DNA from 3 places in the Dyella jiangningensis genome. Region 2 is predicted to be linked to each of the others. Evidence: predicted binding sites of a transcription regulator. Region 2 holds the regulator's gene; each other region holds the start of a gene.
What was found. Region 2 encodes HrcA, which represses chaperone genes, less so after heat shock. Its sites were predicted from a motif close to TTNGCACTCNNNNNNNNNGAGTGCNAA; they were not measured.
Positions count from the first base shown of each region.

Region 1: a site for HrcA is predicted at 1,753-1,779, ahead of rpoH (RNA polymerase sigma factor RpoH). Genes of this name have one in related genera too.
Region 3: a site for HrcA is predicted at 4,030-4,056, ahead of groES (co-chaperone GroES). Genes of this name have one in related genera too.

Region 1 covers NZ_NFZS01000004.1:1,127,252-1,137,767, reverse strand. The annotation lists gene CA260_RS17725 (response regulator) at 80-922, shown strand; gene ung (uracil-DNA glycosylase) at 919-1,620, shown strand; gene rpoH (RNA polymerase sigma factor RpoH) at 1,809-2,666, shown strand; gene CA260_RS17710 (response regulator transcription factor) at 2,777-3,475, shown strand; gene CA260_RS17705 (sensor histidine kinase) at 3,472-4,902, shown strand; gene CA260_RS17700 (efflux RND transporter permease subunit) at 5,016-8,219, shown strand; gene CA260_RS17695 (efflux RND transporter periplasmic adaptor subunit) at 8,212-9,411, shown strand; gene CA260_RS17690 (efflux transporter outer membrane subunit) at 9,398-10,516, shown strand, end outside.
Region 2 covers NZ_NFZS01000004.1:43,000-53,515, reverse strand. The annotation lists gene CA260_RS12830 (MASE1 domain-containing sensor histidine kinase) at 1-957, opposite strand, end outside; gene CA260_RS12825 (response regulator transcription factor) at 1,027-1,662, shown strand; gene recN (DNA repair protein RecN) at 2,004-3,674, opposite strand; gene hrcA (heat-inducible transcriptional repressor HrcA) at 3,867-4,919, shown strand; gene grpE (nucleotide exchange factor GrpE) at 5,006-5,539, shown strand; gene dnaK (molecular chaperone DnaK) at 5,698-7,623, shown strand; gene dnaJ (molecular chaperone DnaJ) at 7,755-8,882, shown strand; gene dapB (4-hydroxy-tetrahydrodipicolinate reductase) at 9,025-9,828, shown strand; yybP-ykoY riboswitch at 9,960-10,115, shown strand; gene CA260_RS12790 (sodium:calcium antiporter) at 10,193-10,516, shown strand, end outside.
Region 3 covers NZ_NFZS01000001.1:473,075-483,590, forward strand. The annotation lists gene CA260_RS02005 (glutathione S-transferase N-terminal domain-containing protein) at 11-700, opposite strand; gene CA260_RS02010 (PLP-dependent aminotransferase family protein) at 810-2,252, shown strand; gene CA260_RS02015 (TlpA family protein disulfide reductase) at 2,344-3,333, shown strand; gene cutA (divalent-cation tolerance protein CutA) at 3,446-3,763, opposite strand; gene groES (co-chaperone GroES) at 4,134-4,427, shown strand; gene groL (chaperonin GroEL) at 4,483-6,126, shown strand; gene CA260_RS02035 (sensor domain-containing diguanylate cyclase) at 6,224-7,267, opposite strand; gene CA260_RS02040 (VirK/YbjX family protein) at 7,458-8,591, shown strand; gene CA260_RS02045 (RNA polymerase sigma factor) at 8,645-9,139, shown strand; gene CA260_RS02050 (FecR family protein) at 9,136-10,125, shown strand; gene CA260_RS02055 (TonB-dependent siderophore receptor) at 10,243-10,516, shown strand, end outside.

The sequences.
Region 1 (10,516 bases), 1.1 Mb from region 2:
CCGGCTGGGATCGCGGTGCGGAGGGTTGCACCCGGGGGACAGGGATAGGGAATCCCGGCCAACAGGTGGATGACAGGGGATGAGTACGAGTTTCAGTAGTCGAGTGATAGGAACGGCGCCCCGGGTGCTGGTGGTGGACGGCTCCAAGGTGGTGCGTCAGCTGATCGCTCGCGTGCTGAAGGCCGAACTGCCGGAATCGGAGGTGGTGGGTGCCGGTTCGGGCGCGGAAGCCAAGGAGCTGCTCGAGGGCGGCGCGTTCGACTTCATCACCATTGCCTTGCGTCTGCCCGACATCGACGGCCTCGAGCTGGCGCGCCATGTGCGTGAATCGGCTGCACAGGCCTATGTCCCCATCGTCGTGGTCTCGGGCGATGTCGACGGTCGCCTGCACAGCCGCACCCTGGGCGAACACGTCACCGACTACTTCGACAAGTCGCTGGGCTTCCAGGCCCTGGCGGAATTCATCCGCGGCTATGTGCGCCCGGCCGATTCGGCCGAAGGCGAAGTGCTGTACGTGGAAGACAGCCGCGTGGTGGCGCTCGCCACCCGTCGCATCCTGGAGAAGCATGGCCTCACCGTGCGCCACGTGATCAGCGCCGAGGACGCGCTGGCGCTGCTGGATACCGCGCGCGAGCAGGGCAAGGTGGGCGCCGACATCGTGCTCACCGACGTCAGCCTGAAGGGCGAACTCACTGGCGGCGACCTGCTCGAACGCATTCGCCGCGAATACGGCTACGGCAAGGGCCGCCTGCCGGTGCTGGTGATGACGGGCGACGAGAACCCGGTCAACCAGGCCGCCTTGCTGCGCACGGGCGCCAACGACCTGGTCGAGAAGCCGATCGAGGAAAAGCTGCTGATCACCAAGCTGCTGTTCCAGTTGCGCGTGTCGCAGCACCTGCGCGAACACGACGAGGCGGCATGACCGAGGACCGCGTGAAGCTGGAGCCGTCCTGGAAGGAGCGCATCGGCGACTACCTCGGCCGGCCGGACATGCAGGCGTTGTCGGCCTTCCTGCGCACGGAGAAACAGGCCGGCAAGGTGATCTACCCGCCGGGGCCGGAAATTTTCGCCGCCTTCGACCACACGCCGTTCGATGCCGTGCGGGTGGTGATCCTCGGGCAGGACCCGTACCACGGCCCGAACCAGGCCCATGGCCTGTGTTTCTCCGTGCGGCCGGGCGTGCAGACGCCGCCGTCGCTGCAGAACATCTTCAAGGAGATCAACCGGGATCTAGGCATCGCGCCGCCGGACCACGGTTGCCTCACGCCCTGGGCGGATCGCGGCGTGCTGCTGCTGAACGCCACGCTTACCGTGCAACAGGCCGCGGCCGGTTCCCACCAGGGCAAGGGTTGGGAGGGTTTCACCGATGCCGCCATCGATGCCCTGAACCGGGAACGGGAAGGCCTGGTCTTCATGCTCTGGGGCTCCTACGCCCAGAAGAAGGGCCAGCTCATAGATGCCCGCCGCCATTGCGTTTTGCGGTCCGTGCACCCATCTCCTTTGTCGGCGCACCGAGGCTTCCTGGGTTGCGGTCACTTCTCGGCGGCAAACCGGTATCTGGAGAGCCGCGGGGTGGCCCCGATCGACTGGTCCCTTCCGCCCCGCGCCGAACTCGGCTGAAACGGGCTTTTCACCACTGCTGAACCGCCCGCCAGGCACAGTGGAGCCTCCCCTGGGATGCACCACTGGACGTGTGTCCCAAATTCCTGTACTATTCAGTTCATGAAAAGGCCGCGGAACTTGCCGGGGCCTTTAGCACTCCTACCACCCGAGTGCTAAGCTGATCCCTCATTCAGGAGGTTCCACACATGTCTCAAGCTTTGGTGACCGCCAACCTGCCGGTGCCGAGTGTCGTCGGCAGTCTGGATGCCTATATTTCGGCGGTCCATCGGATCCCGGTGCTGACCCAGGAAGAAGAGCAGTCCCTGTCGCGTCGCTACAACGAGAGCGACGACCTGGAGTCGGCCCGCAAACTAGTGATGTCGCACCTGCGTTTCGTGGTGCACGTGGCCCGCGGTTACAGCGGCTACGGCCTGCAGCTTTCCGACCTCATCCAGGAAGGCAACATCGGCCTGATGAAGGCCGTGAAGCGCTTCAACCCGGACCAGGGCGTTCGCCTGGTCAGCTTCGCGGTGCACTGGATCCGTGCCGAAATGCACGAGTTCATCCTGCGCAACTGGCGCATCGTCAAGGTGGCTACCACCAAGGCGCAGCGCAAGCTGTTCTTCAACCTGCGCAAGAGCAAGAAGCGCCTGGGCTGGATGAACGCCGAGGAAGTGCGCACGGTGGCGAAGGACCTGGGCGTGCCGGAGGCGACCGTCCGCGAGATGGAATCGCGCCTGTCCGGCCGCGACATCGGCTTCGAAGCCCCGGCCGATGCCGAGGAAGACGCCAAGCCGGCGCCGGAAGCGTTTCTGATCGACGATGGTGCCGACCCGTACGACAACGTGGCCGACGCCGATCAGGCCGACAACCAGCTCGACACGCTGTCGACCGCTCTGCAGAAGCTGGACGAGCGTTCGCGCGACATCATCCAGCGCCGCTGGCTGAACGAAGACAAGGCCACGCTGCAGGATCTTGCCGATGAGTACGGCGTCTCCGCCGAGCGCATCCGCCAGGTCGAGGCCAACGCCATGAAGAAGATGCGCTCGCTGTTTGCCGCGTAACCGCATCGAACGGCGTAACATGCCAACGGCCCCGCTCGGGGCCGTTGGTTTTTGCGGGGCAGGGAAGGCTCCGCGTTCCTGTCACTGGATACGCGCATAGCCTCCTAGCCATGGCCCGAGTGCTGGTCATCGAAGACGACGAAACCACGGCGCGAGAAATCGTCGCCGAGCTCAGCGTGCACGGCATGACCGCCGAATGGATAGCCAATGGGCGCGAAGGGCTCGAACGTGCCTGCCAGGACGGCTACGACCTCATCACGCTGGATCGCATGCTGCCCGGCATGGATGGCATCGACGTGGTCGCCGAATTGCGCCGCGCGCAGGTCGACACGCCCGTGTTGATGATCAGCGCGCTGAGCGATGTGGACGAACGCGTACGCGGACTGCGTGCGGGCGGTGACGACTATCTCACCAAGCCGTTTGCGCCGGACGAGATGGCCGCCCGGGCGGAAGTGCTGCTGCGTCGGCGGCAACCGCAGGCCGTGCAGCGATTGCGCGTGGCCAATCTCGAACTGGACCTGGTGAGCCATGTCGCCTACCGCGACGGCCAGCCGCTCACGCTGCTGCCCACCGAATACCGCCTCCTGGAGTTCCTCATGCGCAACTCCGGCCAGGTGCTCACGCGTTCCATGATCTTCGAGACCGTGTGGGGCTTTCATTTCGACCCCGGCACCAACGTGATCGACGTGCATATCGCGCGGCTGCGCCGCAAGATCGATACGGCCGGCCAGCCGCCGCTCATCCACACCGTGCGCGGCACCGGCTACATGCTGACGGCCGCGCAGGAAACCGCATCGGTGACGCCATGAACGCGCGCCCCAACGCCTGGCATTCGGCCACGTCGCGACTGATCCTGATCTATGGCGCGCTGTTCGCGCTGTGGGGCTTCGTGCTGGTTGGCGTGATCCAGTGGGAAACCACGCGCTATCTCAACAACGTGATCGACCAGATGCTGCTGCAGCGCATGCACTACATCGGCTCGACCGAACCCGATCGCCTGCCGGCGACGGTGGATGCGGCGAGCAAGATCGATCCGCACGGCATCATGTCGGTCGGCCTGTTCGACCACGAGCATCGTCCGCTGGCGGGCAACATCGACAACCTGCCGCGCGCATTGCCGCGCGATGGGCTGGTGCACCAGCTCGCCCACGGCCTGCCGCGCCCGGATCGCGACGCCGAGCGCGTGCGCGCGCGCGGCCTGGCATCCGAGCTGCCCAACGGCGACATCCTGGTGATCGCCAAGGACACCAGCACCATCGACGGCATTGGCGCGATCATCCGGCGTGCGCTGCTATGGGGCGTGTCGCTCACCATCATCCCCGGCCTGCTCGGCGGCTTCCTGCTGCGGCGCGGGCCGGAGAAGCGCATACGCGCCTTGCAGGAAGCCACCGATCCGATCCGCCAGGGCGATCTTTCCAAGCGCTTGCCGGTGAGCCGCCGCGGCGATGAAGTGGACCAGCTCGCCGGCATCGTGAACACCATGCTGGGCGAAATCGAGCGCCTGATGAACGAAGTGAAGGGCGTGTGCGACAACATCGCGCACGATCTGCGTACGCCGCTCACGCGTCTGCGTGCCCGCCTCTATCGCACGCAACAGCAACTGGAAGGCCAGCCCGAGGCGACCCTGATCGAGGCGTGCATGGTCGACATCGACGCCGTGCTGACGCGTTTTCGCGCGTTGCTTCGCGTGTCGGAGCTGGAAGACCGCAACCGCGCCGCCTGCTTCGACGAAGTGGACGTCGGCCAGGTGTTGAGGCAGGTGCATGAGTTCTATGCGCCGGTGGCCGAGGATCGCGGGCAGCCATTCGAACTGGACATCCAGACGCTGGCGCCGATCCGCGCCGATGCGCATCTGCTGTTCGAGGCGCTGGCCAACCTCGTGGGCAACGCCATCAAGTTCACGCCGCCGGGCGGACAGGTGCGCCTGCGCGCGAGCATGGACAAGCGAGGCCCGCGCGTGGACATCATCGACAGCGGCCCGGGTATTCCCGCCGACGAACGCGACGCGGTGACGCGACGCTTCTATCGCGGCGACAACAGCCGCACGACGGCTGGCTCCGGTCTGGGCTTGAGCATCGTCAGCGCGATCGTGCGCCTGCATGGCTACGCGTTGGATATCGGCGAAGCAGGCACGGGCGCACGTCTCACGTTGTACTGCTATGCGCTCGCGCCGGGTGAAAAGCCGGGCACGTGCCTGTCGCGATCCGTGCCAGAAGTCACGCCTGCCATCGTGTGACAGCCGGTTTGCCGGCAACATGAAATTATCTTCATGCGTCCGGATGATCCGGGCGCATCAGGTGCATGCGAAAATTTGCCGCGACGCATCATTCGCGCACGGAAATCCCCCGCATGCTTGGCATCGTCCGGATCGCGCTCACGCGGCCCTACACCTTTGTTGTCCTTGCTCTGACCATCCTGATCTTCGGCGTGATGTCGGCGGTGCGTACGCCCACCGACATCTTCCCGGACATCAACATCCCGGTGATCGCCGTCGCCTGGCAGTTCACCGGCATGACGCCCGACCAGATGGCCGGCCGCATGAACACGCCGTTCGAGCGCGTGCTCACCACCACGGTGAACGACATCGAGCACATCGAGTCGGAATCGCTCAATGGCATGGGCATCACCAAGATCTTCTTCCAGCCCGGCGTGAACATCGCCACGGCGAATGCGCAGGTGACTGCGGTCGCGCAGACGCTGCTCAAGCAGATGCCGCCGGGCGCGACGCCACCGTTGATCGTCAACTACAACGCATCCACCGTGCCGATCCTGCAGCTGGCGCTGTCCGGCAAGGGGCTGAGCGAACAGCAGCTCGGTGACCTCGGCCTCAACCTGCTGCGTCCGCAGCTGGTGACCGTGCCCGGCGCGGCGATTCCCTATCCATTCGGTGGCAAGACGCGACAGATCCAGCTCGATGTGGATCCCGCGGCGCTGCAGGCTCGCGGTCTCTCGACGCAGGACGTCGCCAATGCGCTCGCCGCGCAGCAGCAGATCAGCCCGATCGGTACGCAGAAAATCGGCAAATACGAGTACGTGATGCTGCTGAACAATGCAGCCGAACGTGTTGCCGAACTGGAAAACCTGCCGATCAAGACGGTCAACGGCGCGACCATCTACATCCGTGATGTGGCCCACGTGCGCGACGGCAATCCACCTCAGACCAACATCGTGCACGTCGATGGCGTGCGCTCGACGCTGTTGTCGGTGCTGAAGAACGGCTCGACGTCCACGCTCGCCATCGTGGCCGGCGTGCGTGACCGTCTCGAGAGCATGAAGGATGCGCTGCCCGAGAACCTGACGATCACACCGATCGGCGATCAGTCGCTGTTCGTGCGCGCGTCCATCAACGGCGTGATCCGCGAAGGCGTGATTGCCGCGGCGCTCACCAGCCTGATGATCCTGCTGTTCCTCGGCAGCTGGCGCTCGACGCTGATCATCGCCACATCGATTCCGCTGGCGGTGCTCGGTTCGGTGTTCGCGCTGTCGGCGCTCGGCCAGACGATCAACATCATGACGCTCGGCGGGCTCGCGCTTGCGGTCGGGATCCTCGTCGACGACGCCACGGTGACGATCGAGAACATCAACTGGCACCTGGAGCAGGGCAAGGACGTGATCACGGCGATCGTCGACGGTTCGTCGCAGATCATCGTGCCGGCCTTCGTCTCGCTGCTGTGCATCTGCATCGTGTTCGTGCCGATGTTCTTCCTGACGGGCGTCGCGCGCTACCTGTTCGTGCCGCTCGCCGAGGCCGTGATCTTCGCGATGATCGCCTCGTACATCCTGTCGCGCACGCTGGTGCTGACGATGGCGAAATACCTGCTGCACGAGCATCCGCCGACCGTGGACGAGCACGGCCAGCACCTGCCGCTGCCGCCGCCGAAGTCGGCGCTCGGCCGCTTCCAGCGCGGTTTCGTCGATCGCTTCGAAGTGTTCCGCGCCGGCTACAGCGGCATGCTCAACCTCGCGTTGCAGCATCGCAAGGTGTTCGTCACGGGCTTCCTTGCGTTCGTGCTGTTGTCGTTCCTGCTGCTGCCGGGCCTGGGCAGCAACTTCTTCCCGGACGTGGATGGCGGCCAGATCCTGGTGCACGCCCGCGTACCGGTGGGTTCGCGCGTGGAAGTGACGTCGGCCGAATTCGCGGACATCCAGAAGGCCATTCGGCAGGTCATTCCACCGGATGAACTGGAAGCCATGGTCGACAACATCGGCCAGTATTCCAGCTCCATCAACACGATCTACAACAACACCGGACAGATCGGCGAGCAGGACGGCGACATCCAGATCTCGCTGAAGGAAGGCCATCGTCCCAGCGCCGAGTACGTGAAGGCGCTGCGCGAGAAGCTGCCGCGGCTGTTCCCGGGCACGGTGTTCTCGTTCCCGCCGGCGGATATCGTGAGCCAGATCCTCAACTTCGGCTCGCCGGCGCCGATCGACCTGCAGATCCGCGGTTTCCATCTCGACAAGAACTTCGAGTACGCGAACCTGCTGCTCAACCGTATCCGCAAGATCCCGGGCGTGGTGGACGCGCGCATCCAGCAATCGCAGGCCACGCCGGCATTCCGCATCGATGTGGATCGCACGCGTGCCGGCGTATTGGGCCTGACGGAGCAGGACGTCACCAGCAGCCTCGTGGCCGACCTCTCGGGCACGTCGCAGGTATCACCGACGTTCTGGCTCAATCCCGACAACAACGTCACCTATCCGATCTCGGCGCAGGTGCCGCAGTACCGGCTCGACTCGCTGGCGTCGCTCGCCAACCTGCCGATCACCGCCAGGAACGGCGGCAATCCGCAGGTGCTTGGTGCGCTGGCCGACGTGTCGCGCACGCATAGCAACATGGTCGTGAGCCAGTACAACATCCAGGCGATGGTGGAGATCTATGCCACCACGCAGGGGCGCGACCTCGGCGCGGTGGCCGGTGACATCCAGCAGATCCTCAAGGACACCGAGAAGTCCAAGCCCAAGGGCGCCAACATCGCGCTGCTGGGCCAGGTGCAGACGATGAACGCGGCGTACTCGGGCCTGCTGTTCGGCCTGCTGGGCTCGGGCGTGCTGGTGTACCTGCTGATCGTGGTGAACTTCCAGTCGTGGACCGACCCATTCGTGATCATCACCGCGCTACCCGCGGCACTGGCCGGCATCGTATGGATGCTGTTCGTGACGCGCACCACGCTGTCGGTGCCCGCACTCACCGGCGCGATCATGTGCATGGGCGTGGCCACCGCCAACTCGGTCCTGGTGGTGAGTTTCTGCCGCGAGCGCCTGGCCTTCCATGGCGATGCCACGTTGGCGGCGCGCGAAGCGGGCTTCGTGCGCTTCCGCCCGGTGCTGATGACGGCACTCGCCATGATCATCGGCATGGTGCCGATGGCACTGGGTCTTGGCGATGGTGGCGAACAGAACGCGCCGCTGGGCCGTGCCGTGATCGGCGGCCTGCTGTTCGCCACCACCGCCACCCTCATCTTCGTCCCCGTCGTCTTTTCCATCGTGCATGCGCGACGCGGTCGCGCCTCCGATTCGGCTCCTGTTGCCGGAGAACCTGTCCATGTCTGAGCACATTTCCTCTCTGCCGGAATCGACGCCGTCGCTGCGTCGCCTGCGCCTCGCCGCGCTGATCGCTGCTGTCGTCTTCGGATCGGTCGTGGTCGTCGGCGTGACGATGCGCATCTCCGATGCGCGCAGCCTGCGCCAGTGGACCGACGAACAGGCCATTCCCACCGTGGTGGTCACCACGCCGGAGGCCGGCAACGGCAAGTCGCCGCTGGAACTGCCTGCGCAGATGGACGCCTATACGAATGCGCCCATCTATGCGCGCACCAGCGGCTACCTGAAGTCCTGGAACAAGGACATCGGCGCGGTGGTGAAGGCCGGCGACGTGCTTGGCGAGATCGACACGCCGGACCTCGACCAGCAGCTGCTGCAGGCGCAAGCGGATCTCGCCAGCGCCAAGGCGAACTCGGCGCTTGCGGCCACCACCGCCAAGCGCTGGCAGGTGCTGCACCAGACCGATCCCGACTCCGTGTCGCAGCAATCGGTGGACCAGTACAACGGTGACTACGCCGCCAAGCAGGCCCAGGTCAATGCGGCGCAGGCCAATGTCGACCGGCTGAAGGCGCTGAAATCGTATGCGCGCCTCGTCGCGCCGTTCGATGGCCGCGTGACCGCGCGCAACACCGACGTCGGCGCACTGGTCACGGCCGACAGCGGTGGCGGCACGCCGCTGTTCCAGGTATCTGACACCAGCAAGCTGCGCGTGTACGTGCGCGTGCCGCAGGTGTACGCGCCCAGCATCCATCGCGGCGACGAGGCCACGCTCACCGTGCCGGAATATCCGGGCAAGACATTCACCGCGAAGGTCGAAGCCGACGCGCGCTCGATTTCGCCGACCTCGGGCACCACGCTGGTGCAGCTGCTGGTGGACAACCCGGATGGCAAGCTGCTGCCCAGCAGCTACGCCAGCATCAGCTTCAACCTCGCGTCCGCCGCACTCGGCGTGCGCGTGCCGGCCGAGGCGCTGATCTTCGATGACAAGGGTCTGCGTGTCGCGACGCTGGACGCGAATGACCAGGTCAAGTTCAAGGAGGTGACCATCCGTCGCGATTACGGCAAGTCGGTGGAACTGGGTTCGGGACTGGAGCCGGGCGACCGCGTGATTAGCAATCCGCCGGATGGCCTCGTCGATGGCGATCCGGTGCGCATCGCCAAGAACCCGCAGCCGGCGGCGAAGCCCCATGAAAAAGCCTAAGCATCTCGCACTGACGCTGGGCGCCACGCTCGCGTTGGGCGCATGTTCGATGGCGCCGACGTACAAGACGCCGGAAGCGCCGGTGGCCGATCACTATCAGCCGGCCGGTCCGTGGACCTCGGCCGCGCCCGCCGACCAGCTGCCTCGCGAGGGCTGGTGGAAGCTGTATGGCGACGCGCGCCTGGATGATCTGGAAGGCCAGTTGCTCGCGCACAATGCAGATCTCGCGGCGGCGCTTGCAAGCTACCAGCAGTCACGCGACTTCCTGCAGCAGGTGCGAGCGGATTTGTTTCCGCAGGTACAGCTGGGCGCGGGCGCCGTGCGCAATCGCCAGTCGGACAACTCGGCGCTGCGTGGCCCCACCTCGCCCACGTGGTACGACACCTATTCGCTGACCGGGCAGGCTACCTATGAAGTGGACCTGTGGGGGCGCGTGCACGACAACGTCGCCGCGGGCCGCGCCTCGATGCAGGCATCGGCGGCCGATCTCGCGTCGGTGCGCCTGAGCCTGGAGGCGCAGCTCGCCGACAGCTATCTCGTGCTGGTGGGCCTGGATCGCCAGATCGACCTGTTGCAGAAGAGCGTGGATGCGTATCAGCGTGCGTTGCAGCTCACACGCACGCTGCAGGCAGGCGGCGCGGTGTCCGGTCTGGACGTGAACCGTGCGCAGACGCAATTGTCATCCACGCGCTCGCAGCTGTCGCAGACGAAGGCACAGCGCGACCTGCTGCTGCACGCCATTGCCGTGCTGGTCGGCCAGCCGGCATCGAGCTTCACGCTGGAAGCGAAGACGGAACTGCCGGCGTTGCCGGTGATCCCGGTGGGCCTGCCGTCGACGCTGTTGCAACGGCGCCCGGATATCGCCGCCGCGGAGCGGCGTACGGCCGAGGCGAACGCGCAGATCGGCGTGGCGCGTTCGGCCTTCTTTCCATCCTTGACGCTCAGTGCGGGCGGCGGTTTCAGCAGCGGTGCGTGGGGTAATTTGCTTACCGCGCCGAGCCAGGTATGGGCGCTGGGCCCGAGCCTGCTGATGGATATCTTCGATGGCGGTCGCCGTCGCGCGCAGGTCGATGCGGCGCACGCAGCCTTCGACGAGGCCAGCGCG
Region 2 (10,516 bases):
CTGCAGGTTGCCGCGGGCGGCATCCCTCAGCTGGCGGGCGAGGTGGTCCAGGCGACGGTTTACCGCGGCCAGGTAGACATTCTGCTCGGCCACGCGCTCGCTGCTGCGGCGCAGCGCGTCGGTGGCCGAACCGAGCATCAGCGCGCCCGTGCCGGCCACCGCGAGGAACAGCTCGCCGGCGGCACTGGGGATGCCGTGGCCGGAAATATGATCCATGAGGGTCATGCCCAGGCTGGAAATCAGCATGGACAGGCTGGCGCCGCGCCAGCCATGGCGGAACGCGAAGAACAGCACCGGCGCCAGCGACAGCACGCGGGCGAATTGCGGCTGCGGCGCCGCGTGCGAGGACAGCACCATCAGGATCGCCAGGGACGGCACCAGCACCAGCAAGCCGTCCATCAGCAACCGTCCCATGGCCCGCTTGGCCAGGCGGGCGCGCATCAGCATCACCAGCAGGGGCACGACCAGCAGCACGCCGACGTAATTGCCCAGCAGGTCCTGTCCCAGCGCCTGGATCATCAGATCCGAGGTCGGGCTGGCGTGCACCAGCGCCAGCAGGACGGCATCGGTGGCGGTGGTGGCGGCCACGGTGAAGGCGGCCGACAACAGCAGCCGCGCCACGTCTTCCGGATCGCGAAGGCTGGCGTGCAGCTTGGCGCGGCGCATCAGCCAGAGGCAGATCGCCACCACCGTGGGTTCAGGTACCTCGCCTAAGAAAAAGCCCGTCCAGCCCAGCGGCAGGCCATGGATGGCCGCCAGCAGCCCGGTCGCCGCGAACTCCGCACCCAGCAGCCAGGGCCACATGCGCATCGGGGCCAGCAGCAGGGCGCCGAAGCGCAGGCCGTAGGGAAGCATCCAATAGGGTTGCTCGGTGGGCCACAGCAGCAGCCAGAGCAGGAAATAGCCGACGGCAAGCAGGAAACCGGTAGCAGGAAGAACAGAAGATTTCGATGGCATGCAGTCGATGTTACCTGTCGGCGTCACGGGGTATAGGCGGCCATCCTTTCGGCTGCTATACATGCAGGCATGTACAGCATTGTCCTGGTCGATGACCATGCCATCGTACGCGAGGGGTTCAAGAGGCTGATCGAGCTGGAGCCGGATCTGGAGGTCGTTGCGGAATGCCGCAGCGCCGACGATGCGGTGGAGGCGGTTGGCCAGCGTCGACCCGACCTCGTGGCGCTCGATCTCTCGCTGCCCGACGGCAGCGGGCTGCCGTTGATCGAGCACCTGCGCAGCGTGGCGGCGGACACGCGCATCGTGGTGCTGAGCATGCACGACGGCGAACCCTATGTTTCCGAAGCGCTGCGACGTGGCGCCAGCGGGTACGTGACCAAGGGCGTGGCGCCGGAGGAACTGGTGGCCGGCCTGCGTGCAGTGATGCAGGGCGAATGCTTCCTCAGCTCCGACCTGCGCAAGCGCCGCGCCGAACGGCCGAGCGAATCGCGCGACCCCATCCATCGCCTGACCGCCCGCGAACGCGAGGTATTCCTGCTGCTGGCGGCGGGCCGCGCACCCAAGCAGGTCGCCGGCGAACTGGGCATCGGCCAGAAGACCGTCTACATCCACCGCGCCAGCCTGATGGGCAAGCTGGGCGCCGGCTCGGAACTCGACCTGTACCGCATGGCCGCCGAACGTGGCCTGCTGCCGCGCAAGAACTGAGTTATCCAGTTCCACCTGTAGGAGCGCACCCAGTGCGCGACCGCAGCGCATCGCCATGCCCCAGCCGTCGTTTTTCGCTAAGCCCCGTGGCTGGCCAGTGACACTGTAGGAGCGACCCAGTGCGCGACCGCAGCACACCACCGATTTTCAACCCCAACGCCTTGCCATCGAGCCAAGACTACATCCGTGGGAACGCAATCTTTGCGCGACAGCGACTTCGCTTAGAGACGGCATCGTTTCATCGCGATGCCGTGGAGGTGTGAGCGCCGATCGCGCACTGGGTGCGCTCCTACAGGGGAGGCGTGTCACCTCTCTATTCTGCAGGCCTTCCCGAAAGTGCCTTAGGCTTGCGCGCGATCCAGCATCTGCTTCGCATGCGCCTTGGTTTCGCGCGTGATCTCCACGCCGCCGAGCATGCGTGCCAGTTCATCGCGACGTCCGTTCGCATCGAGCTTTTCAATGCGGGTGCGGGTGGACTCGCCGTCGCTCGCCTTGCTCACACGGAGGTGTGCATGGCCTTGCGCAGCAACCTGCGGCAGATGAGTCACGCACAGCACCTGACGTTGGCCACCTAGGGCGCGCAGTTTCTGGCCCACCACTTCGGCGACAGCACCGCCGATGCCCGTGTCCACTTCGTCGAACACCATGGTGCCGATGGTGTCCTTGCCCAGCGTGGCCACTTCGATGGCGAGGCTGATGCGAGCGAGTTCGCCGCCCGATGCCACCTTGCGCAGCGGACGCGGCGGTTGGCCCGGATTGGCGCTGACCAGCAGCTCGCAACGCTCGCGACCCTGCACATCGGGATCGCCTTCGCCGGCAGCTTCCAGCTCGATCACCAGGCGGCCGCCGCTCATGCCGAGTTCGGCCATCAGCGCGCTCACTTCGATGCCCAGGCGCGTCGCGGCTTCCTCGCGCGCGCGGCTCAGCGTGGCGGCATGTTCGTCGTAGCGCTGCTGCAATTGCTGACGCTGGCGGGACAGCTTGTCGACCGCATCTCCGGCGCCTTCCAGCTCGGCAAGTTCGTCGCGCAGCGTCGCCGCCTTGTCGTACAGCTCAACCGTCGACACGCGATGACGGCGCGACAGTTCGTGCAGCCGCGTGAGGTGCGTGTCCACTTCGGAAAAACGCTCCGGATCGAGGTCCACATCCATCGCATAGCGACCCAGGCCGTCGGACGCCTCGGTGAGCTGGATGGACGCGTTGTCCAGCAGCTCCAGCAACGGGGCGAGCCGGTCGTCCAGCGCGGCCAGCTTGCTCATTTCCAGTTGCGCGCGCCCCAGCGCCCGGCGCAGGGCGAATTCGCTGTCGCCATCGATCAGTTCGACCACGCCGCCGGCGCCTTCGGCCAGACGACCTGCATTGGCGAGCCGCTTGTGGCTGGCCTCCAGCTCGACCAGGCCGTCGGCGGGCAGGGCCCACTTCTCCAGTTCGTCCAGCTCGTGGCGCAGCAGTTCGATGCGCTGTTCGCGGTCGTCGCCGCCACTCAATTTACGGATGCGCTGGCCCAGCTCACGCCACTGCGTGGCCAGTTCGCGCACCTGGCTGACCAGGCTCTCGTTGCCGGCGTAGGCATCGAGCAGTTCGAGCTGGTGGGCGCGCGACAGCAGCGCCTGATGCTCGTGCTGGCCATGGATCTCGACCAGCATCGTGGCCAGTTCGCCCAGCTGGCTGGCGTTGGCGGGGCGTCCATTGATCCAGGCGCGCGAGCTGCCCTCGGCGCGGATCACGCGGCGCAGCTGGCAGGTGTCTTCCTCGTCCAGTTCCTCGCGGCGCAGCCACTCACGCGCCTCGGGCAGGTCCGACAGGTCGAATTCGGCGGTGAGCTCGGCGCGATCGCTGCCGGCGCGCACCATGCCGCTGTCGGCGCGGGCGCCGGCCAGCAGCATCAGGGCGTCCACCAGCAGGGACTTGCCCGCGCCGGTTTCGCCGCTGACCACGGTAAGTCCCGGGCCGAAGGCGATCTCGGCTTCTTCGACGACGGCAAAATGACGAACGTAGAGCGAGGTGAGCATGGGCGAGGGCGTGGTGAAGTCGGGGGATTGTAAGGGGCAGGGGGCGGGGAACGGGTAGTAGGGGCGCACGCTCCGGCGACCAGCCGGTGCGGGCATCCGCTTTCGGCACCCCGTTGCCCGCTTCCCCATCCCCTTTCTTGCAAACTTTTCCCTCAGACCTTATTTCTTTGCTGTCTCACGGATTGCTACAGCATGCCCGCCGCCGATCTCGATGCCCGCGCACGCCGCCTGTTGCGCACATTGATTGCCCAATACCTCGCCGACGGCGAGCCCGTGGGGTCGCGCACGCTGTCGCGCTCCTCCGGCCTGGACGTCAGTCCGGCCACCATCCGCAACATCATGGCCGACCTCGAAGACGCCGGCCTGGTCGCCTCGCCGCATACCTCGGCCGGCCGCGTGCCGACGCCCCGTGGCCTGCGCCTGTTCGTGGACAGCCTGATCGAATTGCAGCCGCTGCCGATGGACGAGATGGCCCGCCTGCGCCGCGAACTGCCGCCCGGGCCCACCACCACCCGCGACCTGCTGGGCAATGTCTCGACCCTGCTGTCGGCGATGACCCGCTTCGCCGGCGTGGTCACGGTGCCGCGGCAGGCTGATTTCCCGCTGCGCCATATTGATTTCGTGGCGCTGCCCGATGCCCGCGTGCTGGTGATCCTGGTGTTCTCGGACAACCAGGTGCAGAACCGCATCGTGCAGTTGGCCAAGCCGCTGGACGGCCGCGAACTGGAGCAGGCCGCCAACTACCTCAACAGCCAGTTCGCCGGGCTGCGCCTAGACGACATCCGCGCCCACTTGCTGCGGGAACTGCGCGAGGCCAGCAGCGAGCTGCGTCAGCTGCTGTCGAGCGCGGTCGAGCTGGCGGCGGCCTCGTTCGCGCCCGGGGGCGAGAGCGACGACGTGCTGGTCAGCGGCCAGACCAACCTCATGGGGTATTCGGAGCTGGCCAACCTGGAGCGCCTGCGCGAGCTGTTCGAGGCCTTCCAGAAGAAAAACGAGCTGCTGCAGCTGATGGAGGTCTGTGCCAAGGCCCCTGGTGTTCGTCTGTTCATCGGCGAGGAGTCGGGTTTTGCCGCCCTCGACGGCTGCAGTGTGGTCACCGCCAGCTATGGCGCCCAGGGGCGCGTGCTGGGGGCTGTCGGGGTGATCGGGCCGACCCGGATGGCCTACGAGCGGGTGATCCCGGTGGTCCAGGCCACGGCCGGATTGCTCAGCGACGCCTTGAATCGCGTCGCGACGACCTTATAACGCGCCCGGGAGGCGGGGTTTTACCCGCAGGTAATTGACGGCGGGCGCCAGGGGCGCCGGCCACGGATGAGGCTTGGAGTCATTTCATGCAGAACAACGATCCAACGACGTCGAACGCGGCGCAGGGCGCCGGCGGACAGGGCGAAGCCCCCAACGCCGAACTGGAGGCACTGAAGGCGCGCATCGCGGAGCTGGAAGCCAGCAACGTGGAGCTGCGCGACACCGTGCTGCGCGAGAAGGCCGAGATCGAGAACCAGCGTCGCCGCCTGCATCGCGATGTGGAACAGGCGCGCCGCTTCGCCAACGAGAAGCTGCTGAACGAGCTGCTGCCGGTGTACGACGGACTCGAGCGTGGCCTGCAGGTGGAAGGTGGTGACGTGGCCAGCGTGCGCGAAGGCATCGCCCTCACGCTCAAGTCGTTGCTGAAGATCGCCGAGAACAACGGCCTGGTCCAGGTCGATCCGGTCGGCCAGCCACTGGATCCGGAGAAGCACCACGCGGTGAGCATGGTGGATGCCCCCGGCGCGGCGCCGAACACGGTGGTCAGCGTGCTGCAGAAGGGTTATGTGCTGAATGATCGACTGTTGCGTCCCGCTCTGGTGGCGGTCGCGAAGGAATGACGCCATCGCCGGCGGTTTGGACGCCTGAACGGCGACCCCGTCGGCATGGATGGCGTAGGCATCGGAGTGCTTGCCGGCATTGAGTTGCAAAGCCGCGAGCCCCATCTGGAAACCAGTTGCGGCCGAGGGGTCGCTTAAGAATTTAGGGAGTAGACAACATGGGTAAAATCATTGGTATCGACCTGGGCACGACCAACTCGTGCGTTGCCGTGATGGACGGCACCACCGCCAAGGTCATCGAGAACGCCGAAGGCGATCGCACCACGCCGTCGATCGTCGCCTTCACCAAGGACAACGAAGTCCTCGTGGGCGCGCCGGCCAAGCGCCAAAGCGTGACCAACCCCAAGAACACCTTCTACGCGGTGAAGCGCCTCATCGGCCGCAAGTTCACCGACGCGGAAGTGCAGAAAGACCTGCACATCGTGCCCTACGGCATCGTTGCCCATGAAAACGGCGACGCCTGGGTGCAGACGGCCGACGGCAAGAAGATGGCTCCGCAGGAGATCTCGGCCAAGGTCCTCATGAAGATGAAGAAGACCGCCGAGGACTACCTCGGCGAGCCGGTCACGGAAGCCGTGATCACGGTGCCGGCGTACTTCAACGACAGCCAGCGCCAGGCCACCAAGGACGCCGGCCGCATCGCGGGCCTGGAAGTCAAGCGCATCATCAACGAGCCGACCGCGGCCGCGCTCGCCTTCGGTCTGGACAAGAAGGGCGGTGACCGCAAGATCGCCGTGTACGACCTGGGCGGCGGCACCTTCGACGTGTCGATCATCGAGATCGCGGACGTCGACGGCGAGAAGCAGTTCGAAGTGCTGTCGACCAACGGCGACACTTTCCTGGGTGGCGAAGACTTCGACATGCGCGTCATCGACTACCTCGTCGAGGAATTCAAGAAAGACCAGGGCATGGACCTGCGCAAGGACGTGCTCGCGCTGCAGCGCCTGAAGGAAGCGGCCGAAAAGGCGAAGATCGAGCTGTCGTCGAGCCAGCAGACCGAAATCAACCTGCCGTACATCACGGCCGACGCATCGGGTCCGAAGCACCTGAACCTCAAGATCACGCGCGCCAAGCTCGAAGCGCTGGTCGAAGACCTGGTCGAGCGCACCATCGAGCCGTGCCGCACCGCGTTGAATGACGCCGGCCTGCGCGTGTCCGACATCAACGAGGTGATCCTCGTCGGTGGCCAGACCCGCATGCCCAAGGTGCAGGAGTCGGTGAAGGACTTCTTTGGCAAGGAGCCACGCAAGGACGTCAACCCGGACGAAGCCGTCGCCGTCGGCGCGGCGATCCAGGGCCGGGTGCTGTCCGGCGCGGCGAAGGACGTGCTGCTGCTCGACGTGACCCCGCTGTCGCTCGGCATCGAGACGATGGGCGGCGTGATGACCAAGCTGATCGAAAAGAACACCACCGTGCCGACCAAGGCCTCGCAGGTGTTCTCCACCGCCGACGACAACCAGACCGCCGTGACCGTGCACGTGCTGCAGGGTGAGCGCGAGCGCGCCAGCGCCAACAAGTCGCTGGGCAAGTTCGACCTGCAGGGCATCGACGCGGCGCCGCGCGGCATGCCGCAGATCGAAGTGACCTTCGACATCGATGCCAACGGCATCCTGCACGTGTCGGCCAAGGACAAGAAGACCGGCAAGGAGCAGAAGATCGAGATCAAGGCCGGTTCGGGCCTGTCCGAGGAAGAGATCAACCGCATGGTGGCCGACGCCGAGGCCAACAAGGAAGAAGACAAGAAGTTCCACGAGCTCGTCGGCGCCCGCAACAAGGCCGACCAGCTGGTGCACGCCACCCGCAGCGCGCTCAAGGAGCACGGCGGCAAGGTGCCGGCCGACCAGCTGAGCTCGATCGAAGGCGCGCTTTCCGACCTCGAGAAGGTCAAGGACGGCGACGACAAGGCGGCCATCGAGTCCAAGATCGAGAAGCTCGAGCAGGTGGCGCAGGCGCTTTACGCCGCCGCCCAGGGTGGTGCCCAGCCGGATGCCGGCGCCCAGGCGGGCGGGCAGCAGCAGGGTTCGGCAGCCCACGACGACGTGGTCGATGCCGAGTTCACTGAAGTCAAGGACGACAAGAAGTAAAATGGCCCGGTCGGCGCTGCCGATCTGATGCAGCCCGCGCCGGGGTTTGGTCCTCGGCGCGGGCTGTTTGTTGAGAAGAACATGGATCGCTCGATTCATGTGCAAGAGAGCGATCCATGCCGGATGCAACGATGAGCAAGCGTGATTACTACGAAGTCCTGGGTGTCGAGCGCACCGTCACCGAAGTCGAGCTGAAGAAGTCCTTCCGCCGGCTGGCGATGAAGTACCACCCGGACCGTTGCCCGGACGATCCGCATGCGCAGGAAAAGTTCAAGGAGGCCAAGGAGGCCTACGAAGTGCTGTCCGACGCGCAGAAGCGCGCGATGTACGACCAGCACGGCCATGCCGCGTTCGAGCACGGCATGGGCGGTCGCGGTGGCGCCGGTTTCGGCGACATGGGCGACATCTTCGGTGACATCTTCGGCGACATCTTCGGCATGGGCGGCGGCGGGCGTGGTCGCCAGCGCCGCGGTTCCGATCTTCGCTACATCATGGATCTCGATCTCGAAGAGGCCGTGTTCGGCGTCGAGAAGAAGATCGAGATTCCCACGCAGGTGAACTGCCAGCACTGCAATGGCACCGGCTCCGACGACGGCAAGACCGTCACCTGCAAGACCTGCGCAGGCCATGGCCGCGTGCGCATGCAGAACGGCATCTTTTCCATCCAGCAGGCGTGCCCGCATTGCGGCGGCAGTGGCCAGACCATCGAGAAGCCCTGCAAGGAGTGCGACGGCGAAGGCCTGTTGCAGGAAACCCGCACGCTGTCGGTGAACATTCCGGCGGGCGTGGACAACGGCGATCGCATCCGCCTTACCGGCCAGGGCGAAGCCGGCCCCGGCGGCGCCGAGGCGGGCGATCTCTACGTGGAGGTGCGCGTGCGCGAGCACGCCATCTTCCAGCGCGAAGGCAACGACCTGCATTGCGAATTGCCGATTCGTTTCTCTCAGGCGGCGCTGGGTGCCGAGCTGCAGGTGCCGACGCTGGAAGGCGAAGTGCCGATCAGCATTCCGCCGGAAACGCAGACCGGGCAGATGTTCCGCCTGCGCGGGCGCGGCGTGAAGTCGGTGCGCAGCAATCGCACGGGCGACCTGATCTGCCGAATCGTGGTGGAAACGCCGGTGCGCCTCACCAAGCAGCAGCGCGACCTGTTCGAACAGCTCGAAGCCACCTTCGCTGGTGGCGAAGCGGACAAGCACACGCCGCGCGCCAAGACCTGGGTCGATGGCGTGAAGCAGTTCTGGTCGCGCGTCACCTCGTAACTCCTTGCGGCAATGCCCTTGCAGCCGATGGCCTGGATAACTCCGGGCCATCGCGCATGTCCGGGCCATGCGTGTACGTCGCCGGCGGCAGGCGGTAGCATCTCGCCCTTCCTGTCCTGCTGCGCCGGTCGCGGAGTCCTGAATGAGCCATCCCGTTCGTCTAGCCATCAATGGCGCCACCGGCCGCATGGGCCAGGTGCTGGTGCAGCTGGTCAAGGGCGACAAGCGTTTCGTGCTGGTGGCCGCCATGGTCTCGGCGAATTCCGCCCTGCTAGGGCAGCCGGTGTTTCCCGGTGACGATGCGCCGACCTATACCAACAGCTGGCCGGGCGCGGGTGCCCTCGACGTCGTGATCGACTTCAGCGGCCCCGCGGGACTTGCCGCGGCACTGACCTATTGCGAGTCGCACGGCGTGGCGCTGGTCACCGGCACCACCGGGCTCGATCCCACCTTTGGCCAGCGTCTGGCCGTCTCTTCGCAACGCATGGCGTTGCTGCGCTCGGCGAACTTCAGCCTCGGCGTGGCCGTGCTCACGCGTCTGTTGCGCGAGGCCGCGGCGACCTTGCCGAGCTGGGATCTGGACATCATCGAGGCGCATCACAACCGCAAGGAAGACGCACCCTCCGGTACCGCACTAGCCCTGGGTGAGGCCGCAGCGGAGGCGCGTGGCACCTCGCTTTCCGAAAGCGGCGTGTATTCGCGTGAAGGACGCACCGGCCCGCGTGCGCTCGGCACGATCGGCTTCGCGGTCGTGCGCGGCGGCGACGTCGTGGGCGAGCACGAGGCATGGCTGATGGGGAAGGGCGAACGCATCGAGCTTACGCATCGCGCCACCGACCGCTCCATTTTTGCGCGTGGCGCCCTGGAAGCCGCGCACTGGCTCAGCGGCCGCCCACCGGGCGAGTACGACATCGACACCATGCTGACCGAGCGTGCCTCGCGCTGAGCAGCACGCGATGCGAGGATCGATGACATGCCAGGAGCCCCGCCGCTCAGGGATCGAGCCTTGGCGCAGGCGTAACTCTCCGGTCGCCCGCGAAATGTCGCTTGTCCGTGCCGGCTGCGATCGCTAAAATGCAGGGGTTGTCATTGGGGAGTAGCCATCCTCACCCCGCGCAGCCTTCTGGCTGCGTATTCCAGAGGAATCCGCGTCAACAGACTTGAAGCCCCGGCTTCATGGCGTGGATGGTCAACGACACCTTCGGTGTCGGCAGCCCGGCGAGACCTTTGGCCGCGACGCGCTCACCTTTGCCGGGCGAGCTCGCGTCGTCGAGCCAATGGTTTTCCGCTCGCCCGGCCTTGGAAATTGCATGCTCACCGCATTGTTGTTCCTGCTTTCGGCTGGTGCGATCTATCTCGCCTGCGAGTATTTCGTGAACGGCGTGGAGTGGTTCGGCCAGAAACTCAACCTGGGCGCTACCGCCACCGGCACGATCCTCGCGGCGTTCGGCACGGCCTTGCCGGAAAGCGCGGTCACCTTCGTGGCCGTGATCCTGGGCCGTACGCCCGAACAGCGGGATATCGGCGTGGGCGCCGCCTTGGGTGGCCCCTTGGTGCTCGCCACCATCGCCTATGCCGTGGTCGGCGTGGCGTTGTGGATGAATCGTCGGCGCTTGCGGCGCAACGACAACATG
Region 3 (10,516 bases), on a different contig from region 2:
TCAGCAGACTTCAGCGCTTGCCCTGGCCGAACAGCACGCGGCGCTCTTCCTCCGACAAGGGCTGCTTCGGCGCATAGCTGCTCTCCACGCCCTCATAGGTCCGCTGCGTCGCCGGACGCGCCGAGATCGCCATGAACCAGCGCTCCAGGTTCGGGAAATCCGACAGCGTCTGGCCGTGCGCCTCGTGCGGCACGATCCACGGATAGCAGGCGATATCGGCGATGGAGAACGCGCCGGCGATGAACTCGCGGTTCGCCAGGCGACGGTCGAGCACGCCGTACAGGCGGCTGACTTCGCGCGTATAGCGGTCGACCGCGTAGGGAACGGGTTCCGGCGCATAGACGCGGAAATGACCCGCCTGCCCGCCCATCGGCCCCAGTCCGCCGACCTGCCAATACAACCACTCCAGCACCTCGAGCCGGTCGCGGCCGTCGGTCGGCATCAGCCGGCCGGACTTTTCCGCCAGGTACTGCAGGATCGCGCCCGATTCGAACACGGTGATCGGCGCGCCGCCGCCCGCAGGGGCGTGGTCGACGATGGCGGGGATCTTGTTGTTCGGCGAAATGGCCAGGAAGGCTGGCTGGAACTGCTCGCCCTTGCTCAGGCTCACCGGGGTGATGAAGTAGGGCAGTCCGGTTTCCTCGAGGAACAGCTTGATCTTGAGGCCGTTGGGCGTGGCGGCGAAGTAGAGCTCGATCATGGTGGGGCGCTCCGGGGACGGTAGGCCTAGTGTCGGTGTTCCACTGGTCTTGAAAAAGGTCCAGATCAGGTGAAATCTTTCGGACCAGTCATTCCCCGGACGTGAGCCCATGGATCAGCCGCTCGCCTTTCCCCTCGACATCCCTGCCCGCGGCCGGCTGGAGGCGCTGCACGGCCAGTTGCGTGCGGCCATTCTCGACGGACGCCTCGCGGGAGGGCAGGGCCTGCCCTCCACCCGCGCGCTGGCGGGCTCGCTCGGCATCTCGCGCAACACGGTGGTCGCCGCGTATGACCGCCTGCTCAGCGAGGGCTACGTATCCGCACGCCATGGCTCGGGCTATGCGGTTGCCCAGGGTCTGGCGAAGAAGAAGGCGGCGTCACCGGGCGACGAGGAGGGCGATCGTCGGCTGGCGGCACGCTGGCGCCACCTGACCAGGCCGGTGCGCAGCGGCGGCAAGGCGCCCGTGCGCCACGACTTCTGCGTGGGCTTGCCGGACGCCTCGCGCTTTCCGTTCGACGCGTGGCGCCGCCTGTCGGCGCGCGCCTTGCGCAGCCTGTCGCGCACGCCGGCGGTCTACGACGCACCGGCCGGGCGGTTGGCCTTGCGCGAGGCCATCGCCGGCCACGTGTCCTTCGCCCGCGCCGTGACCTGCGGCGCCGACGACATCGTGGTCACCAGCGGGGCGCAACAGGCGTTTGACCTGCTGGCGCGCTGCCTGGTCACGCCGGGGCGCTCCGTCGTTGCAGTGGAAGACCCGGGCTACCCGCCGTTGCGCGCGGCGTTCGAGGCGGCAGGCGCGAGCGTGGCGCCGGTGCCGGTCGACGCCGAAGGCCTGGTGGTCGAGCAGATTCCGCCCTCGGCGCGGGTGATCTACGTGACGCCTTCGCACCAGTTCCCGCTCGGCATGGTGATGTCGCCCGCGCGGCGCATGGCCCTGCTCGATTTCGCGCGCCGCCATGGCGCGGTGGTCATCGAGGACGATTACGACGGCGAATTCCGCTACGGCGGTCGCCCGCTGGATGCGTTGCAGACGCTCGACCGCGAGGGCCTGGTGTTCTACGTCGGCACCTTCTCCAAGAGCCTGTTCCCTGCGCTTCGGTTGGGCTACGTGGTCGCGCCGCCGTGGGCGATGGCCGCGCTGGCGCAGGTGCGCCAGATCAGCGACTGGCATTGCGACGTGCTGGCGCAGGACACGCTGGCGTTGTTCATCGCCGAAGGCCACCTGGCCCGCCACGTGCGCAAGATGCGGCGCATCTATGCCGAACGCAGGGAAGCACTCATCGACGGTCTGGCGCGTCACGCCGGCAACCTGCTGGCGCTGCAGGCATCCGACGCGGGGCTGCATGTGGCGGCGCTGCTGCCGACCGACCTGCCGGCCGACGCGCTGGTGCGCCGTGCGGCGGAGCAGGACATGCGCATCGAAGCGCTCGGCGGTTACGCCATCGGCGCCACATCGCCCAACGGGCTGGTGTTTGGCCTGGGCATGCTGCCGGTGGCGCGGATGGAGGAAGCCACGCAGGCGCTGGGTCGGTTGCTGGCAGCCGCACGCTGAGCGGCTGGTCCGCTCGATTCTCCGGCAACTGGTCCTGTCCGGCAGCCGATGCTCGGCGGAGCATGGAGCCTCCCCCTCAAGGAAGCCCGCCGTGCGTTACATCGTCTTGCTATGCCTGCTGCTGTCCTGCGCCCTCGTGCATGCTTCCGACACGGGTCAGTCGCGCGCCGAAACCGCCGGCCGCAGCCTGATCGGCCAGCCCGCGCCGCGCATGGTGGTGAAGACCATCGACGGGCAGACCATCGACCTGGGCGCGCTGTACGGCAAGAAGGCGGTCTACCTGAAGTTCTGGGCCACCTGGTGCGTGCCCTGCCGCGAACAGATGCCGCATTTCGAGCGCACCTTCGAGCAGGCCGGCCCCGACATGGCGGTGATCGCCATCGACGTGGGCTTCGACGACAGCGTGGACGAAGTGCGCAAGTACCGGCAGGCCGTGGGCCTTGGCATGCCGATCGTGTTCGACGACGGCACGCTGGGCGAGGCCTTCCATCTGCGCGTGACGCCGCAGCACGTGGTGATCGGACGCGACGGGCGCATCCTCTACGTCGGCCACGAAGCCAACGACAAGCTGGAAGCCGCGCTGGCGCAGGCGCGCACGAGCTCATCCGCCAACGTGGCCATCGCGGCTGCGCCCAAGGACGAGCCGCATTACGACGTTGGCGATCGCGTGCCCGCGTTCCAGGTGCATACGCTCGACGGCAAATCGGTGCCCGCCTTCGGCGCCACGCCGGGGCAGCCGACGGCGTTGCTGTTCCTCTCGCCGTGGTGCGAGTCCTACCTTGTCAAGAGCCGGCCCGCGCTGGCAGAAAGCTGTCGCGCCGCGCGCGAACGGGCCGAAGTGCTGGCGCGTCAGTCCGGCGTCCGTTGGCTCGGCGTCGCCTCGGGTCTGTGGGCCAACCGCGACGAACTGGCGGCCTACCAGCGCGAACACCACATCGCCATGCCGCTGGCCCTGGACGACAGCGGCGCGCTGTTCCGCCGCTTTCGCGTGATGCACGTGCCCACCGTCATCGTGCTGGACGGGAAGGGGAAGGTGGTGCGGCGGACGGAAGAGGTGAATGAAGCAGCGCTCCCCTTGTAGGAGCGCACCCAGTGCGCGATCGGGGCAATGGACTGCCTCGATGGGTAGCGGCCGCGTCATCGCTTCGTAGGCTCTTCGCGCACTGGGTGCGCTCCTATAGAAGAGCGGGCGGTCAACCCGGATCGCGCACCCAGTCCAGATACGCCTCATGGCCCTGCGCTACCGGCACGGCGACCAGTTCCGGCAGTTCGTAGGGGTGCAGCGCCAGCAGGCGCTCCTTCAGTGCCGCAAAGCGCTGCCCGGTGGTCTTGATCATCAGCAGTTCCTCGCTGTCGGTGACGACCTCGCCCTTCCAGCGGTAGGTGGAGCGGATGCCGGGGATGCGATTGACGCAGGCCGCCAGGCCTTCGCCCACCAGGGCATCGGCCAGGGCCTGGGCGCTGGCCGGGTCGGGGCAGGTGCAGTAGCAGAGCAGGACGGGGTCGGACATGGCGCCAGCCTAGCGCGGCCCGTTGGCCGCGGCACCCTCCCGATCCTCCTTTGTAGGAGCACCCAGTGCGCGATCGGCGCCAGGCCGTGCCGCCCGGGCGTCAGATGGTTGCGTCGCTGCCTCGCAGGCTGTTCGCGCACCGGGTGCGCTCCTACAAAAAGGCAAAAAACCGCCGCGGCGCCCTTGAAAGGCCTGAACGATTCCCCCATTGCAGTCCCCAGCCACCGGACCGGCACCTCTTGCAGGGGGGCTTTGCGTCGTTATTATTGGCACTCACCTGCCGGGAGTGCTAACAGCGCCAGTCAACAGGCGCCGCTCCGGGGTAACCCCTTTGTTTGTTCCAACCATCAATCAAGCTGGAGCCCATCCCATGAGCAAACTGCGTCCGCTGCACGATCGCGTCATCGTCAAGCGTCTCGAAGAAGAGCGCGTCTCCGCTGGCGGCATCGTCATCCCCGACAGCGCCACCGAGAAGCCGACCCGCGGCAAGGTCATCGCTGCCGGCGCGGGCCGCATCCTGGAAGACGGCAAGGTCCGTCCGATGTCGGTCAAGGAAGGCGACACCGTGCTGTTCGGCAAGTACGCCGGCCAGGAAATCAAGATCGACGGCGAAGAGCTGGTCTTCCTCAAGGAAGACGACATCGTCGCGGTGATCGAAGGCTAAGCGCCTCTCCCGCACCTCTTCCCACCTCATTCAACGCATTTGAAGGAATTACGAAATGGCAGCTAAAGAAGTCCGCTTCGGCGAAGACGTCCGCGCCCGCATGCTCAAGGGTGTGAACACCCTGGCCAACGCCGTGAAGGTCACCCTGGGTCCGAAGGGCCGCAATGTCGTGCTCGAGAAGAGCTTCGGCGCCCCGACCGTGACCAAGGACGGCGTGTCCGTGGCCAAGGAAATCGAACTGGCCGACAAGTACGAGAACATCGGCGCGCAGATCGTCAAGGAAGCCGCTTCCAAGACCTCCGACGTAGCCGGCGACGGCACCACCACTGCCACCGTGCTGGCCCAGGCGTTCATCCAGGAAGGCCTCAAGGCCGTTGCCGCCGGCATGAACCCGATGGACCTGAAGCGCGGTATCGACCAGGCCGTCAACGCCGCGGTCGCCGAGCTGAAGAAGCTCTCCAACCCGACCGCTGACGACAAGGCCATTGCCCAGGTCGGCACGATCTCCGCCAACTCCGACTCCGCCATCGGCGAAATCATCGCCGACGCGATGGAGAAGGTCGGCAAGGAAGGCGTGATCACCGTCGAGGACGGCAAGTCGCTCGAGAACGAGCTCGACGTCGTCGAAGGCATGCAGTTCGACCGCGGCTACCTGTCGCCGTACTTCATCAACAACCCGCAGACGCAGCAGGCTGAACTCGACGACCCGTTCATCCTGCTGCACGACAAGAAGGTCTCGAACATCCGCGATCTGCTGCCGGTGCTCGAAGCCGTCGCGAAGGCCGGCAAGCCGCTGCTGATCGTCGCCGAGGAAGTCGAAGGCGAAGCGCTGGCCACGCTCGTCGTCAACACCATCCGCGGCATCCTGAAGGTCGCCGCGGTGAAGGCGCCGGGCTTCGGCGATCGCCGCAAGGCGATGCTGGAAGACATCGCGATCCTCACCAGTGGCCAGGTCATCTCCGAGGAAGTCGGCCTGCAGCTTGAGAAGGCCACGATCAACGATCTGGGCCGCGCCAAGCGCGTGGTGATCACCAAGGAAAACACCACCATCATCGACGGCGCCGGCGAAGCCGAGCGCATCCAGTCGCGCATCGGCCAGATCCGGGCGCAGATCGAAGAAGCGACGTCGGACTACGACCGCGAGAAGCTGCAGGAGCGCGTGGCGAAGCTCGCCGGCGGCGTGGCCGTGATCAAGGTCGGTGCCGCCACCGAAGTCGAGATGAAGGAAAAGAAGGCCCGCGTCGAAGACGCGCTGCACGCGACCCGCGCGGCCGTTGAAGAAGGCATCGTCCCGGGCGGCGGCGTCGCCCTGATCCGTTCGCTGAAGGCCATCGAAGGCCTGAAGGGTGCCAACGCCGACCAGGACCTGGGCATCGCCATCACCCGTCGCGCCCTGGAAGCCCCGCTGCGCGCCATCGTCGCCAACGCCGGTGACGAGCCGTCCGTCGTCCTGAACAAGGTGAAGGAAGGCAACGGCAACTTCGGCTACAACGCCGCCACCGGCGAGTTCGGCGACATGATTGCCTTCGGCATCCTGGACCCGACCAAGGTGACCCGTTCGGCCCTGCAGTTCGCCGCTTCCGTGGCTGGCTCGATCATCACGACCGAAGCGGCCGTGACCGAAGTGCCGAAGAAGGAAGAAGGCCATTCGCACGGTGCGCCGGGCGGCATGGGCGGCATGGGTGGCATGGACTTCTAAGTCCCCGCCTCCAGGCAGCTACACGGAAAACCCCGCCTTGCGCGGGGTTTTCTTTTGGACGTCCAAACGATCAGGGCTTCATTGGCGCATGAGAACCTCAGCGCCGCGCTTCGCTTCCCCGCCGTTCCCGCTTCACGGCGTACATCGCCGCGTCGGCCTGGGCCAGCATGCCTTCGGCATCGAGGGCATCCGACAGCGCGACCGCCACGCCGATGCTCGGTCCGGCGTACTCGATCACCGTGCCGGCAAGATGAAAATTTCCCGTGGTCGCCGCCTGCAGGCGCTCTTCGATGATTCTGCTCACGACCTCCGCGTCGGCGCGCGGCGGGCTCGACAGGGCGACGAATTCATCGCCACCGATGCGCGCCACGAAGTCGTCGATGCGCATGGCGCCCTGCAGTCGCCCGCCGATGGCGCGAAGGAACTGGTCGCCCGCATCGTGGCCGTAGCGGTCGTTGATGTCCTTGAACTTGTCGAGGTCGACGAAGGCCACCACCAGGGCGCGGCCGTCCTGGGCGAGCGCGGATCGCCGACGTCCGAGTTCGGCCATCAACGCGCGCCGGTTGGGCAAGTGCGTGGTGGCGTCCATGAGGGCGCTGACCGCCAGTGAATCGTTGGCCTGCCGTAAGGAACTCACCAGTTGCTCTCGCTCGATCTGCTGGCCGATCAACCGCGCGAACATCTGCAGCACCTGCTCGGCGCCTTCCGCCAGCGGCTTGCGCTCGTCGCTGGCGGCGCACAGCGTGCCGTAGAGCGATCCGTCCTCCATGCGTACCGGTGTGCTGGCGTAGGTGGCGATACCCAGGGCGCGCGCCGGCGCCGAGTCGGCCCAGCATTGGGCGACGTCATCGGTATAGCTGCGGCCTTCCTCCAGTGCGCGCTTGCACAGCGTGCCTTCCCACGGCACCAGCAGGCCCTCGGGTATCTGCAGGCGCTGCGTGTTGCGCGAATACAGGATGTATTGCGCGCCGGCGACCAGGTCGATGGTGGTCAGGTAGGTCGATTCCAGGCCCGTGACCGCCTGCAGTAGTTCGAGCAGCGGCCGCACCAGTTCTTCCAGCGAGCGTGCCTGGGTGACCGACTCGGCAAGCCGGCCGACGAAATTGACGGGGAGCGACGGGGTGGGCGGCATCACGGCCATGACGTTGCGCCTTGGATGGCAGGTGGACAGCGGGGCGCCGCGATGGCGCGGGCCATTAGTACCATGCCCGGCGAGCGTCGCCATGCCATGGACGTACCAAAGCGGAAATTATTTTTCCGCGGGCATTTCCGTTTTCGCGATCTCGCACGTCTTGGCTCTTGTCACAGCCACCACGCGGGACGCGCGCGCCTTGAACGAACGGAATCTTCTGCCGGGGGAGGACCCCCTGGACGCCGACCTGGTGTTCGCGGCTAGCGGTTGCGCCTACGCGGCGCAACGTTCCCTGGAGCGCGAACTGTACCTGGCGAGGCCCGAGCGCCCGCAGGTGGCTGGACAACGGGAGACCGCCGCCAGGGATGGCGCCCATGCCTCGCTGTGGTGGCGCTCCTTGCGCGGCCGCAGCGATTGGGTGGGGCACGCGGGCCAGCGCGCCGTGATGGCCGCGAAATACCTGGTGCGCGCCGCCAGCCTGCCGGTGCGGCATCAACGCTACCTCGCGTTCCTCGCTTCGCATCCGCTGCTGCGCGCCTGCGTGGCCGGCGATCCGCGGCTGCTGGAGCGTCACCTGCATCGCTTCATCCACCGGGGCTGGCACCGCGCGATGCGCCTGCGCGGCGTGCAGAACCATTACCGCCTACTGCTGCAGCGCTGGCCCGAGTCGTTGTTCGAGTCGGTCTACGTCCATGGTCGCGCCACGTTGGGCGAGCTGAAGCTCAAGGACGACAGCGTGCTGAAGCTCCACCTGCGCCCGCCGATCCACATGGGGTGCGAGGGCGAGCTGTCGATCGAGCTGGGCGATACGGACGGCCGTGCGCTGTATCGCCTGGTGCTGACCGTGATCGACGAGAACACCATGGCCATCGGCTGCATCCAGGGACCGGATGGCGAACAGGCGCGCGAGCACGTGCGTGTACTCACGCGGCAGATGCACGGGATGCGACCCAAGCAGCTGCTGCTTGAGCTGGCCTATGCGCTGGCTGGACAGTGCGGCATCCGCCATATCCTGGGCATCAGCAACGACGCGCATCCGCTGCACGGTCGCGCGCGCTTCATGGCCGATTACGACGCGTTCTGGTGCGAGCAGGGTGGCTGTTCCAGCGGCGACGGCTGGTTCGTGCTGCCGCCGGCGTTGCATCACCGCAGCGAAGCCGAGGTCGAAAGCAAGCACCGCGCCGCGTTCCGGCGTCGTGCGGAACTGCGTTGGCAGGCGGTGCGTCTTTTGACCGGCGCGCTGCGGCCGGTGCCGTGGTGGCGCGACACGCCCGTGGCGGATGCGGCGGTAGAATCGACGTCTCCGCTTCCGGACGTGCCCGAGGAAGCCTAGTGGACAAACCAGCCAACCCATCCGGCATGGCAGGCCCCGATCCAGCCCACGCCTTGCGCATCGCGACGCTGTTCCGCGAGCACAATCGCGCGCTGGTGGCCTTCCTGCAGTGCCGCCTTCATTCACTCTCCGACGCGCAGGAAGTCGCGCAGGAGGCTTATATGCGCCTGGTTGCCCTGGAGCGTCCCGAGCAGGTCGATTCGCTGCGCGCGTACCTCTATCGCGTCGCGTCCAATCTCGCAGTCGACCGCCTGCGCATGCGCAAGGTGCGCGACGACAACCCGATCCGGCCGCCCGACGAGGACCTGCACCTTGCGCCGATCCCCGAGCGTCACGCGGCGGCGACCGGCCAACTGCACGCCCTGCAGAGCGCGCTGCGCGAACTGCCGGCAAAGACGGGCCGAGCCTTCGTCATGCATGTCATCGATGGCTGCGAGATCGGCGTTATCGCGCGGGCGATGAAGATCAGCGAGCGCATGGTGCGCTATCACGTGGCCAACGCTCTGGCGCATTGCCGGGCGCGGGTGGATGAACCGGAGACGCCATGATGGCCAACACTTCGAATCAACAGAATCTCCGCGTCGCCGCCGATTGGTGGGTGCGGTTGCGCGACGCCAAGGCGGGCGAGCAGACGACGCAACAGTGGCTGGCATGGATCGACGAGGACGCCGCGCACCTGGACGCGTTCGAGCGTGTCACCGATCTGGCGGCTCGGCTGGGTGCGCTGGATGACGTTTCGCACGCGACCCTGATGGCCGAATTCGCACCGGCCGTCGTGTCGCGGCGGTGGTGGCCTCTGGGTGCCGCCGCCGCGGCCGTGCTGCTGGTCGCGGGCGGCATGCTCGGCTGGTCAATGCTGGGGCAGTCTTCCGAGCCGCAGCTGTATACCAGCGAGATCGGCGCGCAAACCGATGTCACGCTGGAAGACGGCTCGCGCGTGGCGCTGGGCGGCGCCACCCGGCTCACTACGCGCTTCAGCCGCAGCCATCGCGAAGTGGACCTCGCCGAGGGCGAGGCGTATTTCGAGGTCGTGCACAACGCCAGCCGTCCCTTCGTGGTTCACGCCGGCAAGCTGCGCATCGAAGACATCGGTACGGCATTCGACGTCCGCCGCACCGGCGACCACGTCACCATCAGCATGGCCGAAGGGCGCGTGCGCATCGAGGACAGTGCTTCGGGCCAGGGACGCAGCCTCGAAGCCGTGGCGGGCCAGGCCGTTTCGTACGATCCATCGCGTTCCGCGCTCAGCATGGCCACCACCGATCCCGCGCAGGCGGCCGCATGGCGTCATGCGCGACTGGAGTTCGACAACGAGCCGTTGTCGGTGGTGGTGGCCAACATCAACCGCTATCGCACGCACCCGGTGCGCATCGCCGATGCGGGCCTGCAGTCGATGACCTTCACCGGTACGGTGAAGACCAACGCCATCGACGACTGGCTGCAGGCGTTGCCACAGGTGCTTCCGCTGACCGTCAGTGAAATAGGTGGCCAAACGGTGCTCTCGGATACGCGGGGCAGGCACGGCGCCGGCTGACGTGCGCAAGCGTTCGGGCAAGGCTCGCGTCAGATTGCGTTCAGTCCGCGGTCCTGGCGACAAAAACGCTTGAGGCCATGTCACACTCGTGGTTTTCGCTCGCAGGAAGCGAATGCCATGAAGGCGTGCGTAAAGCTGCTGCTGTCGGGCAGCCTGGTGATGTCGGCGAACCTGGCCATGCCAGGCGCTGCCTTCGCCGCCGCACGCATGGTGGATGACGATGCGCACGCTGTCTTCGCCATACCGGCACAGCCTCTCGCCACCGCGCTGATCGCTTTCGGCAAGCAGGCCAACGTGCAGGTGCTGACCTCGGGCTGCGCGATCGCACGCTTTCGCTCGCCGGGCGTCAGCGGTGCGATGACGCCACAGGCCGCGCTCGAGCGCCTGCTGC